DNA from 2 places in the Nonomuraea sp. NPDC048881 genome. Region 2 is predicted to be linked to the other one. Evidence: riboswitches for the same ligand, from Rfam matches in the RefSeq annotation. Region 2 holds a riboswitch; the other holds the start of a gene.

Region 1 (7,363 bases), on a different contig from region 2:
GTCTGATGACGGCGCGCCGGACAACCGGGATGATGGCTTGCATGCCAGAGATGCGCCCCATCCGGGATGACCTGCAGGCCACCCTCGACGCCCGCCGCGACCTCGGCCCCGACTACGAGGCCGCGCTCGTCGAGTCCTTCGTCGAACGGCTCGACGCCACCATCGCCGCCCGCGTCCAGGCGGAGCTGAGCGGCCACGGCCTTCCCCCGGCCAAGCCCAGGCAGCGGCAGAACAACGGCGCGGCGATGATCCCCGTCGCGCTGGGCTCGATGGGCCTCGGCATCCCGCTGACCGCCATCGCGTCCGGCAATTCGGGGCTGGTCGGCCTGACGATCACGTGGCTGGCGATCGTCGCCATCAACGTGGCCGCCGCCGTGGCCATCATGCGCCGCGGCTGAGCCGCCTCACGGCACTCAGGTGTCGCGGTGGAACCGCAGCCGGACCTCGGCGGCCATGGTCTGGTCCTCGTGTTCGAGGCCGTAGGTCCACACCTGGCCGGCGTCCTCGGTGCGGCCGCGCAGCGGCAGCGTGCGCGCCAGCAGCTCGATGGCCAGCGCGCCCGTCTGGGGGTCGGCCCCGCTCTCGACGGCCTCGGCGAACTCGGCGCAGGCCAGTTCCAGGTGCGCGATGCCGAGCAGCACCCGCAGCCCCGGCAGCTCCCGCGCCGGGGCGAACTCCAGCGCGTCCAGCAGCAGCCCGGCGGCCTCCCCCGGGTCGCCGTACTCCAGCAGCGTCTCGGCGAGCTGGCGGGCCGCGTGCGCGGCGGCCTCGGCGTCGCCTGAGTCAAGGCTCGCCTCAAGGGCGGAGCGCAGCTCCCTGCCGGCCTCCTGCGGGCTGCCGGCCAGCCGGGCCAGCGCGAGGTGCGCCAGCGGGACGTAGGCCGGCGTGCCGACGCCGAGCACCGCCTGCCAGGCGGCCCTGGCCTGGTCGTCGCGGCCCTCGCGCTCGAAACCCTGGGCCAGGTGGCAGGCGGCCTGGGCGGCGTACTCGGGATGGCCGGTGGCCAGCGCGGTGCGGGCCGCGGCGCGGGCGGCCTCGGTGTCGCCGCGCTCGTCGAGCACCACGGCCAGCCCCACGGCCGCCTGGGCCCGGTCGGGGCTGTCGGGGTCGGCGACCAGCTCGGTCAGGATCGCCGCCGCACCCTCCAGGTCGCCGCCCTCGGCCAGGCGGCGGGCGGTGTCGAGAGGCGGGGTCTCCAGCTCTGAGAACGTCAAGAGAGCTCCTTCAGGCGACGGATCGCACCGAGCCTAACGGCTCGTCGCGATCATGTCTGCTCACTTGACGGTGCCGGACTGGGCCAGATCCGGCGCGGGCCCCCGGCCGGGGACCCGCGTGGACGGATCAGTCCTCGTACGCCTCCAGCGGCGGGCAGGAGCACACCAGGTTGCGGTCGCCGTACGCCTGGTCGATGCGGCGCACCGGCACCCAGTACTTGCCCTCGCGCAGCGAGGCCACCGGGTAGGCCGCCTCGGTCCGCGAGTACGGGTGGGCCCACTCGTCGGCGGTGACCGACTCGGCCGTGTGCGGCGCGTTGCGCAGCGGGTTGTCGGTCTTGTCGTAGTCGCCGGAGGCCACCTTGGCGATCTCGCCGCGGATGGCGATCATGGCGTCCACGAACCGGTCGAGCTCGTCCAGGTCCTCGCTCTCGGTCGGCTCGATCATCAGCGTCCCGGCCACCGGGAACGACATGGTCGGCGCGTGGAAGCCGTAGTCGATCAGGCGCTTGGCCACGTCGTCGACGGTGACGCCGGTCTCCTTGGTGATCTGGCGCAGGTCCACGATGCACTCGTGGGCCACCAGGCCGCCGCGGCCGGTGTAGAGCACCGGGTAGTGCGGGGCCAGGCGCCGGGCCAGGTAGTTGGCCGACAGGATGGCCTGCTCGGTGGCCGCGGTGAGGCCCTCGGAGCCCATCATCCGCACGTACGCCCACGAGATCGGCAGGATGCCCGCCGAGCCGTACGGGGCGGCCGAGACCGGCCCGACCGGGCCGCCGTCGCGCAGCGGGTGGCCGGGCAGGTAGGCCGCCAGGTGGCCGCGGACCGCGACCGGGCCGACGCCGGGGCCGCCGCCGCCGTGCGGGATGCAGAACGTCTTGTGCAGGTTGAGGTGGGACACGTCGGCGCCGAACTCGCCCGGCTTGGCCAGGCCCACCAGGGCGTTGAGGTTGGCGCCGTCGACGTAGACCTGGCCGCCGGCCTCGTGCACCTTGGCGCAGACCTCGGTGATCGACTCCTCGTACACGCCGTGCGTGGACGGGTACGTCACCATGATCGCGGCAAGCTTGTCGCGGTGCTTGGCGATCTTGGCGTCCAGGTCGGCCAGGTCGATGTTCCCGTCGCTGTCGCAGGCCACGACGACGACCCGCATGCCCGCCATGACGGCGCTGGCCGCGTTCGTGCCGTGGGCCGAGGACGGGATCAGGCACACGTCCCGCTCGGTGTCGCCGTTGGCCTGGTGGTAGGCGCGGATGGCCAGCAGGCCGGCGAACTCGCCCTGGGAGCCGGCGTTCGGCTGGATGGAGACCGCGTCGTAGCCGGTCACCTCGGCCAGCCAGCCCTCCAGGGTGCCGATGAGCTCCCGGTAGCCCTCGGTCTGGGCCTCCGGCGCGTACGGGTGCACGCCGGCGAACTCCGGCCAGGTGATCGGCTCCATCTCGGTGGTCGCGTTCAGCTTCATCGTGCACGAGCCGAGCGGGATCATCGAACGGTCGAGCGCGATGTCCTTGTCCTGGAGTCTGCGCAGGTAGCGCAGCATCGCGGTCTCGGAGCGGTGGCTGTGGAAGACCGGGTGGGTCAGGTAGTCCGACTCGCGCAGCAGGTCGGCCGGCAGCGCGTCGGCCTCCAGCGCCACCTCCTCGCGCTCGACGCCGAAGGCGGCCCACACCTTGACCAGCTCGGCGGCGCCGGTCTTCTCGTCGCAGGCGATCGAGACGTGATCGTCGCCGGCCTGCCACAGGTTGACGCCCCGCTCGGCCGCGGCGGCCACCACCTCGGCGGCCCTGCCGGGAACCCGGACGAGCACGGTGTCGAAGAACTCGCCGTGCACGACCTCCAGGCCGGCCTCGCGCAGCCCGCCGGCCAGCGCGACGGCGTGCCGGTGCACGCGGTGCGCGATCCGGCGCAGGCCCTCGGGGCCGTGGTAGACGGCGTACATGCCGGCGATCACGGCCAGCAGGACCTGGGCGGTGCAGATGTTGCTGGTGGCCTTCTCGCGGCGGATGTGCTGCTCGCGGGTCTGCAGGGCCAGCCGGTAGGCGGGGTCGCCGTCGACGTCGACCGACACGCCGACCAGACGGCCGGGCATCTGCCGCTGCAGGCCCTCGCGTACGGACATGTAGGCCGCGTGCGGCCCGCCGAACCCGAAGGAGACGCCGAAGCGCTGGGAGGAGCCGACGGCGATGTCGGCGCCCAGCTCGCCGGGGGCGGCCACCAGCGTGAGGGCCAGCAGGTCGGCGGCGGCCACGACGAGCGCGCCCGCCTCGTGCGCCCTGGCGGCCACGTCGCGGAAGTCGCGCAGGCGGCCCGAGGCGCCCGGGTACTGGACGAGCACGCCGAAGCACTCGGGCAGCTCGCCGTCGAGGTCGTGCTCGACCAGCGTGATGCCGAGCGGCTCGGCGCGGGTGGCCAGCACGGCCTTGGTCTGGGGCAGCGTGTCGGCGTCGACCACGAACACGTCGCTCTTGGACTTGCCGGCCCGGCGGGCCAGCGTCATGGCCTCGGCCGCGGCGGTGGCCTCGTCCAGCAGGGAGGCGCCGGCGACGTCGAGGCCGGTCAGGTCGGAGACGACCGTCTGGAAGTTCAGCAGCGCCTCCAGGCGGCCCTGCGAGATCTCCGGCTGGTACGGCGTGTAGGCGGTGTACCAGCCCGGGTTCTCCAGCAGGTTGCGCCGGATGACGGCGGGCGTGACGGTGTCGTAGTAGCCCAGGCCGATCATGGAGGTCAGCACCCGGTTGCGGGAGGCCAGCTCGCGCAGCTCGGCGATGGCCTCGGTCTCGCTCGCGGCGGCCGGCAGCTTGAGCCGGTCCTTGACCCTGATGGCCTCGGGCACGGCCACGGCCACCAGATCGCCGACGGACTCGAAGCCCACGGCCTCGAGCATGCGCTGCTGCTCGGACTCCGATGGGCCGATGTGCCTGGACGAGAACGGCGGAGCGGACAGGTCGGTCATGGAGGTTGCCTCCCGAGGCTTGGAGACCGGCGCCAGGGCGCGGGCGAGTGCCGGATCTCCCCCTCTGTCATCGCGACGTCATCGCGACCTGAGAGCTTCACCCCACCGTGGGGCTTGCACCGTCGGTGAGGTGCGCCTGGCGGGCGCACCTGCTTTCCAGAGTTGCCTCACCCGAGCGGTACGGGATGCCTGAGAGATTCCGGGGAGGGTTGCTCCTTCGGCGCCCCAGGACCGAAGCCCAGGGACTCTCCCGCACGGGGTCATCAGCCTTACTCTGTCCTAGATTACTACGGTGTGTTCAGCGGTTCAGCTCACCCCGTGCGGCGTGCGCGACGCCGCTTGGCGAGCTCGTCAGCGGGATGGTCGGCCGGGACGGTGTCCTCGACCGCCGCCCGTTCCCCCGGCAGCTCCGCGAGGGAGCCCTCGACCTCTCGCCAGACCCGGCCGAGGGCGATGCCGAACACGCCCTGGCCGCCCTGGAGGAGATCGATCACCTCGTCGGCCGAGGTGCACTCGTAGACGCTGACACCGTCGCTCATGAGCGTGATCTGCGCGAGGTCGGCGACCCCGCGGTCACGCAGATGCTGCACCGCGGTGCGGATCTGCTGCAACGACACCCCGGTGTCGAGCAGCCGCTTGACGACCTTGAGCACCAGGATGTCGCGGAAGCTGTAGAGCCGCTGCGAGCCCGAGCCGTGCGCGGCTCTTATCGTGGGCTCGACCAGGCCCGTGCGCGCCCAGTAGTCGAGCTGCCTGTAGGTGATGCCGGCCGCCGAGCAGGCTGTGGGCCCGCGGTATCCGATGTCGTCGGGCACCGTCGCGGGCTGCTCGTCGAAGAGCAGTCCCTGCTCTCCGGCACGCTGCCGCGCGCTCTCGCGCCGCACCGGATCTTCCTGGCCGGCCGTCTTTCCCTCGCCGCTGCTGACCGCCACGCGGACCTCCGGCTTTCTCTCATCCCATGGCCTGATCTGGGGGTTCGTAAAGGGCGACCACGGGTTTCACTTGCACCGTAGGACCGTGACCATGCTCAGTCAACGATCCGGCTCGGCGCGTCGTGAAGCGTAAATGCACTGAAATACCTACCCCGCCCTGCCGAAGTCCTCGGGAGTGATCGTGTCAAGGAACTCCCTGAACTTCTCCACCTCGTCCTCCTGGTCGTCAGGGATGATCACACCGGCCTCCTGGACCACCTCTTCGCTGGCGAAGATGCGCGCGCCGGTGCGCAGCGCCAGGGCGATCGAGTCGGAGGGGCGGGCGCTGACCTCCACGCCGTTGGAGAACACCAGGTCGGCGAAGAAGATGCCGTCACGCAGGGCCACGATGTTGACCGCGCGCAGCCCGACGCCGAGCGCGCTCAGCACGTCCCTGAACAGGTCGTGGGTGAGCGGCCGGGGCGGCGGCTCCTCGGCCTGCGCCAGGGCGATCGCGGTCGCCTCGGTCATGCCGATCCAGATCGGAAGGAACCGTTCCCCGTGTGCCTCCTTGAGCAAGACGATCGGCTGATTTGTGGGCATCTCAACTCGAACGCCCACGACCTCCATCTGCAACACGGGCTGCTCCGTATTCGGCCGGCCGGTCGCCCGGCACAGCTGTTGACTGGGTCGTTTCTGCTACACGCTTATGCATTTCAACGTAACACCCGTCAGGCCTGGAATGTGCCCCGGCCTTCCAGCTCTGTGCCCTCAGCGGCCCAGGACAGACCTGACGCCGAGGCGCACCAGGGAGGCGTGCAGGTCGAGCAGGAGCGTGGACAACTCCCTGGCGGCCTCGTCGGCCTCGCCGATGGCGCCGGGCGCGCGCCGCTTGAGTATGGGCGCGACGGTCTGCTCGACCAGCCCGCACTCCCGCTCGGCGGCGGCCTTGACCGCGCGCAGGTGGCGGGCGTGCAGGCCGAAACGGGCCAGGGCGCCGACGCTGCGCGCGATCTTCAGCGCCTCCTCGTCGTAGCGCCTGGCCACGGGGGCCAGCAGGCCGTAGTCCTCCAGCTCGGCGAGGGTCTCCTCGTCGATGCCGGCCGCCTCCAGCAACTGGGCCCGGTCGTAGCGGATCTCCTGGGTCTGCTGCACCGCGCGCGGACGGCCGAAGCTCTCGGCCATCTTGTCCTTGATCACCCGCAGCGGCAGGTAGTGGTCGCGCTGCTCGGTCAGGATGAAACGCAACTGCTCGACGTGGAGATGGGTGAACTTGCGGTAGCCCGAGGGGCTGCGCTCGGGCTCGATCAGCCCCTCACCCTCCAAGAAGCGGATCTTGGACACGGTGACGTCGGGGAACTCGCCCTGCAGCAGGGCGAGCACCTCCCCGATGCTCATGTGCGAGCGTGCCGCCTGTGAGCTCATGCGCCGGCGTTGACCCTCATCAGGAAGACGAGGCGGAACTTGCCGATCTGCACCTCGTCTCCGGAGTGCAGGGGAACCTCCTCGATGCGCTCCCGGTTGACGTAGGTGCCGTTGAGGCTGCCCACGTCGCGTACGGAGAACTGGCCGCCGCGGTGGCGGTAGAACTCGACGTGGCGACGGGAGACGGTGATGTCGTCGAGGAAGATGTCGCTCTCCGGGTGGCGCCCGGTCGTGGTGAGGTCTTTGTCCAGCCGGAACCGGCTGCCCTGGTTGGGCCCCCTGGTGACCGTGAGCAACGCCGTGCCGGGCGGGAGCTGTTCGACCAGCGCCCGTTCGGCCAGGAGCATGTCGCCTGTCTCAGCCTCGTACGCCTCGATTCCCGCGACCGAGATCGTCGACGTGGTGTCCCCGGAGACCTCGGGTCTGGTCAGCGGTGACCCACAGCGGGAACAGAAACGGGCATCCTCGGGGTTGGCGTGCCCGCACTGCGTGCAGTAGACGCTCGGCATCGATCGGCTCGGCCTCCTACCGCGAAGACGCGGCGACGGTGCTGGGGACGCGCCTGCCTTCGCTCTTCAAGTTTGCGAATGCCGCAACTTACGCTGATCAGCGGCAAAGGTCAAGGCGGGGCGCTGGACTGCGGTTCGGACGCTGACAAAGTTACCGCCGCCCCCACCCCGTGGTCCATGCCGCCGCGCGTTTCTACATTACGATCTTGCGGCACTCCGCGCGCACATCTCGGGCGAAGGCTTTTCGGCTACTCTACGTGATCAGACGGCCGCCTGCTCGACCACGCGGGCCCACCGTTCGAGCAGTGCCTGCGCGCCGTCCATGTCGGGGGCCTCGGCCCACAGGTCGGT
Region 2 (7,363 bases):
GCCCTGGCAGCCGACCTCGGCGCCGGAGATCGAGGCGTTCTCCTTGAACAGCACGCCGATCGCGGCCGCCGTGAGCAGGAAGCGCACCACGCCGTCGTCGTCGGCGCTCGGGACGAACTTGGTGTAGTACGTCAGCACGGCCGGGATGATGCCCGCGGCGCCGTTGGTGGGGGCGGTGACGATGCGGCCGCCGGCGGCGTTCTCCTCGTTGACGGCCAGGGCGAACAGCGCCACCCAGTCCATCGCCTGCAGCGGGTCCTTCTCGGCCGACTCGGCCTGCAGCCGCCGGTGGAGCTGGTTGGCCCGGCGCTTGACCTTCAGGCCGCCGGGCAGCACGCCCTCCTTGCCGATGCCGCGCCGCACGCACTCCGACATCACCCGCCACAGGTTGAGGATGCCCGCGCGGATCTCCTCCTCGGTGCGCCCGAACGCCTTCTCGTTCTCCAGCATCAGGGCGGAGATCGACAGGCCGGTGTTCGAGCAGTGCTTGAGCAGCTCCTCGCCCGAGGCGAACGGGTAGGGCAGGACGGTGTCGTCGGGCTTGATGCGGTCGGCGCCGGTGGCCTTCTCGTCCACGACGAAGCCGCCGCCGACGGAGAAGTAGACCTTCTCGCGCACGGTCTCGCCCTGCTCGTCGCGGGCGGTGAAGCGCATGCCGTTGGGGTGCTCGGGCAGGGAGATCTTGCGCTCGAAGACGAGGTCCTGACCCACGACGAAGGGGATCTCGTGCTCGCCGTAGAGCTTGACCGTGCCCGCGGCGCGCATCTCGGCCAGGCGGGCGTCGACGGAGTCGACGTCGACCAGTTCCGGCTTCTCACCGGACAGGCCGAGCAGCACCGCCTTGTCGCTGCCGTGGCCCTTGCCGGTCAGGCCGAGCGAGCCGTACAGGATGACCTCGACGCGGGCCACGCGGGGGAGCAGGCCGTCGTCGTGCAGCCCGCGGGCGAACTTGTGCGCGGCGGCCATCGGGCCGCCCGTGTGGGAGCTGGACGGTCCGATGCCGATCTTGAAGAGGTCGAAGACGCTGATCGCCATTGATGGGCGCCCTTCAGTTCAGGAAGTGCCGGGGCCCGCGGCGGGCCCCGGCGTTGGTGTCAGGACTCGCCTGAGGTGAGCGCCGTGTACTCCTCGGCGGACAGCAGGTCCTCCGCGTCGCCCTCCATGCGGACGCGGAACATCCAGCCGTCGCCGTACGGGTCGCTGTTGGCCAGCGACGGGTCGTCGGCCACGGCCGAGTTCACCTCGACGATCTCGCCGCCGACGGGCGCGTAGATCTCGCTCACCGACTTGGTGGACTCGACCTCGCCGACCGAGTCACCCGCCTCGACGGTCGAACCGACCTCGGGGAGCTGCACGAAGACGACGTCACCAAGAGCCTCGGCGGCGAAGGCCGTGATGCCGACGGTCACGGTGATGCCGTCGTCCACGCCCGACACCCACTCGTGCTCCTTGGTGTAGTTCAGGTCGTCAGGGATGTTGCTCACTTGTTCCTCCTGTAGAAGGGCAGCTCGACCAGGTCCATAGGTTCATGGCTGCCCCGGATGTCCACGGCCAGACCTGTGTCGGCCCCGGCGTCCACGTAGGCCATCGCGATGGGCTTGCCCAGGGTCTGGGAGGGCGCACCGCTGGTGACCTCGCCGACGACGGCGCCGTCGCGGGTGACCGGGTAGCCGTGACGCGGCACCCGGCGGCCCTGGGCGACCAGGCCGACGAGGCGGCGGCGGGGCTGGTCGTCCTTGACCGCCTCCAGTGCCGCCCTGCCGACGAAGTCACCGGGCTTGTCGAATTTCACCACTCTGCCCAGCCCCGCGTCGAACGGGGTCAGGTCGGAGCTCAGCTCGTTGCCGTAGAGCGGCATGCCGGCCTCCAGCCTGAGGGTGTCGCGGCTGGACAGACCGGCGGCGCGCAGCCCGTGCGGCTCGCCCGCGGCCTCCAGGGCGCGCCAGAGCGGCACGGCGTCCTGGTTGGCGACGAACAGCTCGAAGCCGTCCTCGCCGGTGTAGCCGGTACGGGCGATGAGCGCCTGGCGGCCGTCGACCACGCCGGGCAGGCCCGCGTAGTACTTGAGACCGTCGAGGTCGGCGTCGGTGAGCGTGGCCAGGATCTCCTGGGCCTTCGGGCCCTGGATCGCGATGAGGGCGTACTGCTGGGAGCGGTCATCGACCGCCGCGTCATACGACTTAGTGCGATTTTTCAGCTCATCCGCGACCTTGTCGGAGTTCGAGGCGTTGGCCACCACCATGAACTCCTCGTCCGCCAGCCGGTAGACGATGAGGTCGTCGAGCACCCCGCCGCGCTCGTCCACGATCATCGTGTACCTGGCCCGGCCGGGCGCGAGCGCCGACAGGTGGCCGACCAGCGCGTAGTCGAGGGCCTCTCCGGCCTGCGGACCGGTCAGGAAGATCTCGCCCATGTGCGAGAGGTCGAACAGCCCGGCCGCCTCGCGGACGGCTTTGTGCTCCGCCGACTCGCTGCCGTACCGGAGCGGCATGAGCCAGCCGGCGAAGTCGGTCAGCGTGGCGCCTAGGGCCTCGTGGACGTCTCGTAGCGGCGTAGGTCGGGACATTTGTCGCACCTCAGGACAGGATTGGATGCCAGCATCCTCCCCCTCTGTCATGGATGCCTGAGAGCTTCGCCCGAGTTTTACCGGACTTTCACCTTCGGCGAGGCCCCGAGGGCCTGCTTTCCAGAGGTCACCTCCCCGTAAGAACGCCTTACAGGGCTGCCGCGCGGTCCTTTGCCTTGAGAGGTTCGCGGGGAGGGCTTGCTCCTTCAGGGACCCTGACCGGCTGTCAGGGTGCTCTCCCGCACGGTTTCGCCGGTGATGTCCGTCAGCCTAGTGCCGTCATGGGGGTGTTGTCGCGCTTCGCCCCCCGCCATCCGCGGCATCCGCGACATCCCGCACGCAGCGAAAAGCGGCCGCGGCCCCGGAGAGGCGGGGTCGCGGCCGCGTTGGTGGCCGCGCGCGAGCCGGTCATGGCAGGTCAGCTCGCACGCGGCAGCTCGGGGCGGGCCGGCGGTGACCGGCCCGCGCGGGATCGAACCCGGAGATCAGGTCCTAGGGTCAGGCCCGCGCCCAGAGGGCGGGCACGTTCGGCGGCTCCCAGCCCGGCAGGCTGGTGTGCGCCTGGAGGCAGCGGTAGCTGACCCCCTGGTAGGTGACGACGTCTCCGGCCGTGTACGACTTGTAAGCCGTCCAGGTGGTGCCCTGGCCGTCCCCTCCGACGGTCAGGGTGAAGGACGCGGAGTGGTCCGCCGTCGTCCCGTCGCCGTTGATCCCTATGGTGTACGTCCCCGCCGCGACGCCGCTGGCGGTGGCGATCGTGACGGTGGACGACTGGCCCGCCTGAACCGTGGACGGGCTGAAGGAGACGGTGACCCCGCTCGGCACGTTCCCGGCGGAGAGCGCGACGCTCTGCGCCTGGCCGGACGTGACCTGGGTACTGACCGCCGCGGTAGCCGACTGACCGGCCTGGACCGATGCCGACGACGGGGTCACCGAGATCGAGTAGTCGTTCTCCGTGGGCGTGCCGGTGCCCACGGCGAGCTTCCATATGGCGTACGCGATGGCGTCGGAGTTGCGGTCGAGCGCCGTGGTGTTGATGGCGCTCGGGTAGCTGTCGCACGCGCTGTGGTAGCAGCGGTCGAACGCCTGCCCGGCCGAGCCGCCCCACTTGGCGGCCTGGGCCGAGCTCTTGACCGCCCCGGCCCCCGTGGCCAGGCCGCCGACCCGGACGCCCGCGCTCTTGAACGAGGCGTGGTCGCTGCGGCCGTCGCCCTCCCTGTCACCCTCGGTCTGCAGGCCGATGGTGGCGAAGTAGTCGTTGAAGGTGCGCTGGATCGCCGCGTCGTCGTCGTAGACGAAGTAGCCGGCGTTGGTCGAGGCGATCATGTCGAAGTTCAGGTACACCTCGACGCCGCTCGCGCCGCCGTTCTGCACGTAGTACCTGGACCCGACCATGCCCGCCTCTTCGGCGCCCCACCAGCCGAAGCGCACGTGCTTGGTGAGGGTGGGCTTGCGGGCGGCCAGGGTGAGGGCGTTCTCCAGGAGCGCGGCCGAGCCGGAACCGTTGTCGTTGATCCCGGGGCCGGCCGCGACGCTGTCGAGGTGGGCGCCGAGCATCACGGTCTGGTTGGCCGGGCCGCCCGGCCAGTCGGCGATCAGGTTGCTGCCGCCGCTGAAGTTCTGCACGCGGGTGGTGAAGCCGGCCGCGTCCAGCTTGCCCTTGATGTAGTTCATCGAGGCGGTGAAGCCCGGCCTGCCCGAGGCGCGGTTGCCGCCGTTGCTCGTGGCGATGGACTGCAACTGGCTCAGATGCGCCGTCACGTTCGCGACGGGGATGTCGGGCGCGGGGTCGGCGGCGGCGCCGGCCGGTCCGGCCGGCGTGGTGAGGGTCAGGGCCAACGCGGCGGTGGCCGCGGCGCCCAGCCTGAGCATGGCGTTCACGATCTGTGGCTCCTCAAGGGGGTTGGGCGGCCACTCCGGCGTGGCCGCCCAGGTCGTGCGACTTAGACCGGCTGCCAGAGGGCAGGGGTGTTGGGCGGCTCCCAGCCCGGCAGGCTGGTGTGCGCCTGGAGGCAGCGGTAGCTGGTGCCCTGGTAGGTGACGGTCTGTCCGGCCGTGTAGGCCGTGTACGTCTGCCACGTGGTGCCCTGGCCGCCGCCCACCGTCAGGCTGAAGGAGGCCGAGTGGTCGGCGCTCGCGCCGTCGGCGTTCAGGCTGATCGTGTACGTGCTGGGCGTCACGCCGCTCGTGGTCGCGAACGTCACCGTGGACGACTGCCCGGCGGTGATCGTGGACGGGTTGAAGCTGACTGTCACGCCCGCGGGCACGTTGCTCGCCGCCAGGGCGATGCTCTGCGCCTGACCGGCGGTGACCTGCGTGCTGACCGTGGCGGTGGCCGACTGACCGGCCTGCACCGAGGCCGACGACGGCGTCACGCCGAAGGAGTAGTCGTTCGGCGAGCTCTGCCCGATCTGCAGGTTGTAGGTGGCCTGGCGGTCCACGTCGGCGCCGTCGGCCGTGATGGCGATCGAGTGGCTGCCCTGCGGGCTGCTCGCCGAGGTGTTGATAGTCAGCGTCGAGCTCTGCCCCGCGGTGATGGTGGCCGGGCTGAACGAGGCGGTCACGCCGGCCGGCAGGGTGCCGGTCCGTAGGGTGATCGACTGCGCCGAGCCGCCGGTCACGGTGGTGCTCACCGTGGTCGTGGTGCTCTGGCCGGGAGTCACGCTGCCGGAGGCGGGGTTCAGGTTGACCGAGAAGTCGTTGCTGCCCTGGGTGCAGGTCGGCTCGCCGGACTGGGCCCGTACGCTGACGCCGTCCCAGGCGTTCTTGACCACGTTGAACTCGGTGCAGCTGCCCGGGTACAGGGTCTTGGCGGCCTGGAGGGTGGCGACCCTGGCCTTGGCGTGCGTCCACGGCTGGGTCTTCATGTTCAGCGCGGACATGAAGACCTCACCGGCCTTGCGGATGCCGATGCCGGTGATCGCGGCGCCGTTGTCGCAGCGGGTGCTGGCGGGCTTGCCCGAGGGGTTGGTGCCCTCGGCCACCAGGTAGAACCAGTGGTTCTGCGGGCCGGCCGCCGCGTGCACCTCGGTGTTGGGGATGGAGGCGCTGTAGCAGTTCGGGTGGCTGAGGGCCGACGGGTTGTACATGTTGCGGATCGGCCCGGCCCCGGAGAGGTTGACCTCCTCGCCGACCAGGTAGTCCGGCGGGTCGTTCGGGTTGTTGGCGTACGCCTCGGTGAGCGCGCCGAAGATGTCGCCGGTGGACTCGTTCATGCCGCCGGTCTCGTTGCCGCTGCCCGAGCCGCCGCTGGTGAACTGGAAGATGCCGTGGCCGAACTCGTGGCCGACCACGTCCATCGACGTGAGCTGCTGGGAGTTGGCGGAGTTGTGGCCGAAGGAGCCGTACTGGCCGTTCCAGTAGGCGTTGACGTCGGCCAGGCCGACGCGGGCCGGGTAGCCGCCGCCCTGGCCGTTGATGCCGTTGCGGCCGAGCCAGGCGCTCAGCATGTCCCATTCCCGCTGCGCGGCGTAGAGCGCGTCGACGCAGGCGGTCTCCAGGTTCGTGCCCGAGCCGTTGCCCCAGGTGTCGGTGGTCTTCGTGTACGGCGAGCCGTTCTGGCCGCCGCACGCCACGCCGCTCCTGCGGGGGTCGCGCATCGTGTACGAGGGGCTGGTGTCGATGGTGACGGTGCCGACGTAGTAGCTGTTGCCGGTGCCGTCGCGCACCTCGTCCCAGTCGTCGATGACCTTGCCGGTCAGGGCGTCCACGTAGACGTGGAGCTTGGTCTCGTGACCGGCGGCGGTGGCGCCGGTGACGAGCACCTCCCAGGCCAGCCGCGGGGTCGTCGTGGTGGCGTGCACGGACAGCACGGGCGTGGCGACGGTCTCGACCCTGGCCACCTTGGCCCTGGCCGTCACGGCGGCCTGGGCCGCGGTGACCTTCGCCCTCGTGCCGATCCCGATCTTCGTGCGCTGCCCGGTGGCGACCGTGTCGACCACCGCGCCGGAGGCGTCCGTGGCGACGACCACTTCGCCGCCGTAGACGGGCAGGCCCGCGTGCTTACGGGCGTAGGTCAGGTACTGCAGGCCGCGGACGCCTTCGACGGTCGACGTCAGCGTGAACGTGTCCTGCTCGGATGCCAGCAATGCCGCCGAGTCGGCCAGGATCGCGTTGTGTGCGGTGGCGATCGCGTTCCTGCGCTCGTCGGGGCTGGGAGGATCGGCCACCTGCGACGCTTGGGCTGTGGCGCTCGTGGCGCCCACCAGCGAGCTGGTGGTCAGGGCTAGCGCGAGCATTGCGGCAGCCCCCAACCTGAGTTTGGGGTTCACTCTCTGGCTCCTCAGGGGGGTGTGGAGTGGAAGAGCCCCGGCCGGCTGGGGATGAACACAGGGTGACACCGGGATGGCGCGACCCGGTACCCAACAAGTTTCCTATAACGCGGTGGTATGGCCCCTTGAGCTGGGATTTCGCGGGTTTTCAGGGCGCAGAAAAGGTAAAGAAGCTTTCCAGTAACGGTCTCAGCAGGCCGCCGTGAACGCCTCGAAGAGCGTCAGTCCGTCGCCCGCCTCCGGGTGCCACTGGACCGCCACCGCGAACCCGCCGGAGTCGAGCTCCACCGCCTCGATCGTCCCGTCGCCGGCCGTGGCGGTGACCGTGAGGCCCCGGCCGAGCCGGTCGATGGCCTGGTGATGGTAGTGCGGGACCGCCACCGGGTCCGTGCCGAGCACCTTCGCCAGGCGGCTGCCGGGGACGGGCGTGACCGGCAGATGGCCGAACTCGCCGGGCGCGGGGGAGTGGCCGGTGTGTCCGGTCACGTCGGGCAGGTGCTGGTGCAGGGTGCCGCCGAGCAGCACG

The links. A riboswitch is a leader RNA that binds a small molecule or an ion and turns the genes downstream of it on or off. The one in region 2 is predicted to bind glycine.
Region 1: linked by a shared signal. The riboswitch ahead of gcvP (aminomethyl-transferring glycine dehydrogenase) and the one ahead of gcvT (glycine cleavage system aminomethyltransferase GcvT) in region 2 are both predicted to bind glycine.

Annotation. Positions count from the first base shown of each region.
Region 1 is NZ_JBEZGC010000003.1:326,725-334,087, reverse strand. Features, by position in the region: gene AB0C33_RS12395 (hypothetical protein) at 42-398, shown strand; gene AB0C33_RS12390 (hypothetical protein) at 414-1,214, opposite strand; gene gcvP (aminomethyl-transferring glycine dehydrogenase) at 1,342-4,167, opposite strand; glycine riboswitch at 4,334-4,430, opposite strand; gene AB0C33_RS12380 (MerR family transcriptional regulator) at 4,479-5,099, opposite strand; gene AB0C33_RS12375 (bifunctional nuclease family protein) at 5,247-5,717, opposite strand; gene AB0C33_RS12370 (MerR family transcriptional regulator) at 5,850-6,476, opposite strand; gene AB0C33_RS12365 (FHA domain-containing protein) at 6,500-7,012, opposite strand; gene AB0C33_RS12360 (mannose-1-phosphate guanyltransferase) at 7,274-7,363, opposite strand, start outside.
Region 2 is NZ_JBEZGC010000001.1:974,854-982,216, forward strand. Features, by position in the region: gene AB0C33_RS04645 (L-serine ammonia-lyase) at 1-1,035, opposite strand, end outside; gene gcvH (glycine cleavage system protein GcvH) at 1,095-1,484, opposite strand; gene gcvT (glycine cleavage system aminomethyltransferase GcvT) at 1,481-2,566, opposite strand; glycine riboswitch at 2,601-2,700, opposite strand; glycine riboswitch at 2,721-2,818, opposite strand; gene AB0C33_RS04660 (M28 family peptidase) at 3,065-4,438, opposite strand; gene AB0C33_RS04665 (M4 family metallopeptidase) at 4,510-6,804, opposite strand; gene AB0C33_RS04670 (gamma-glutamyl-gamma-aminobutyrate hydrolase family protein) at 7,027-7,363, opposite strand, start outside.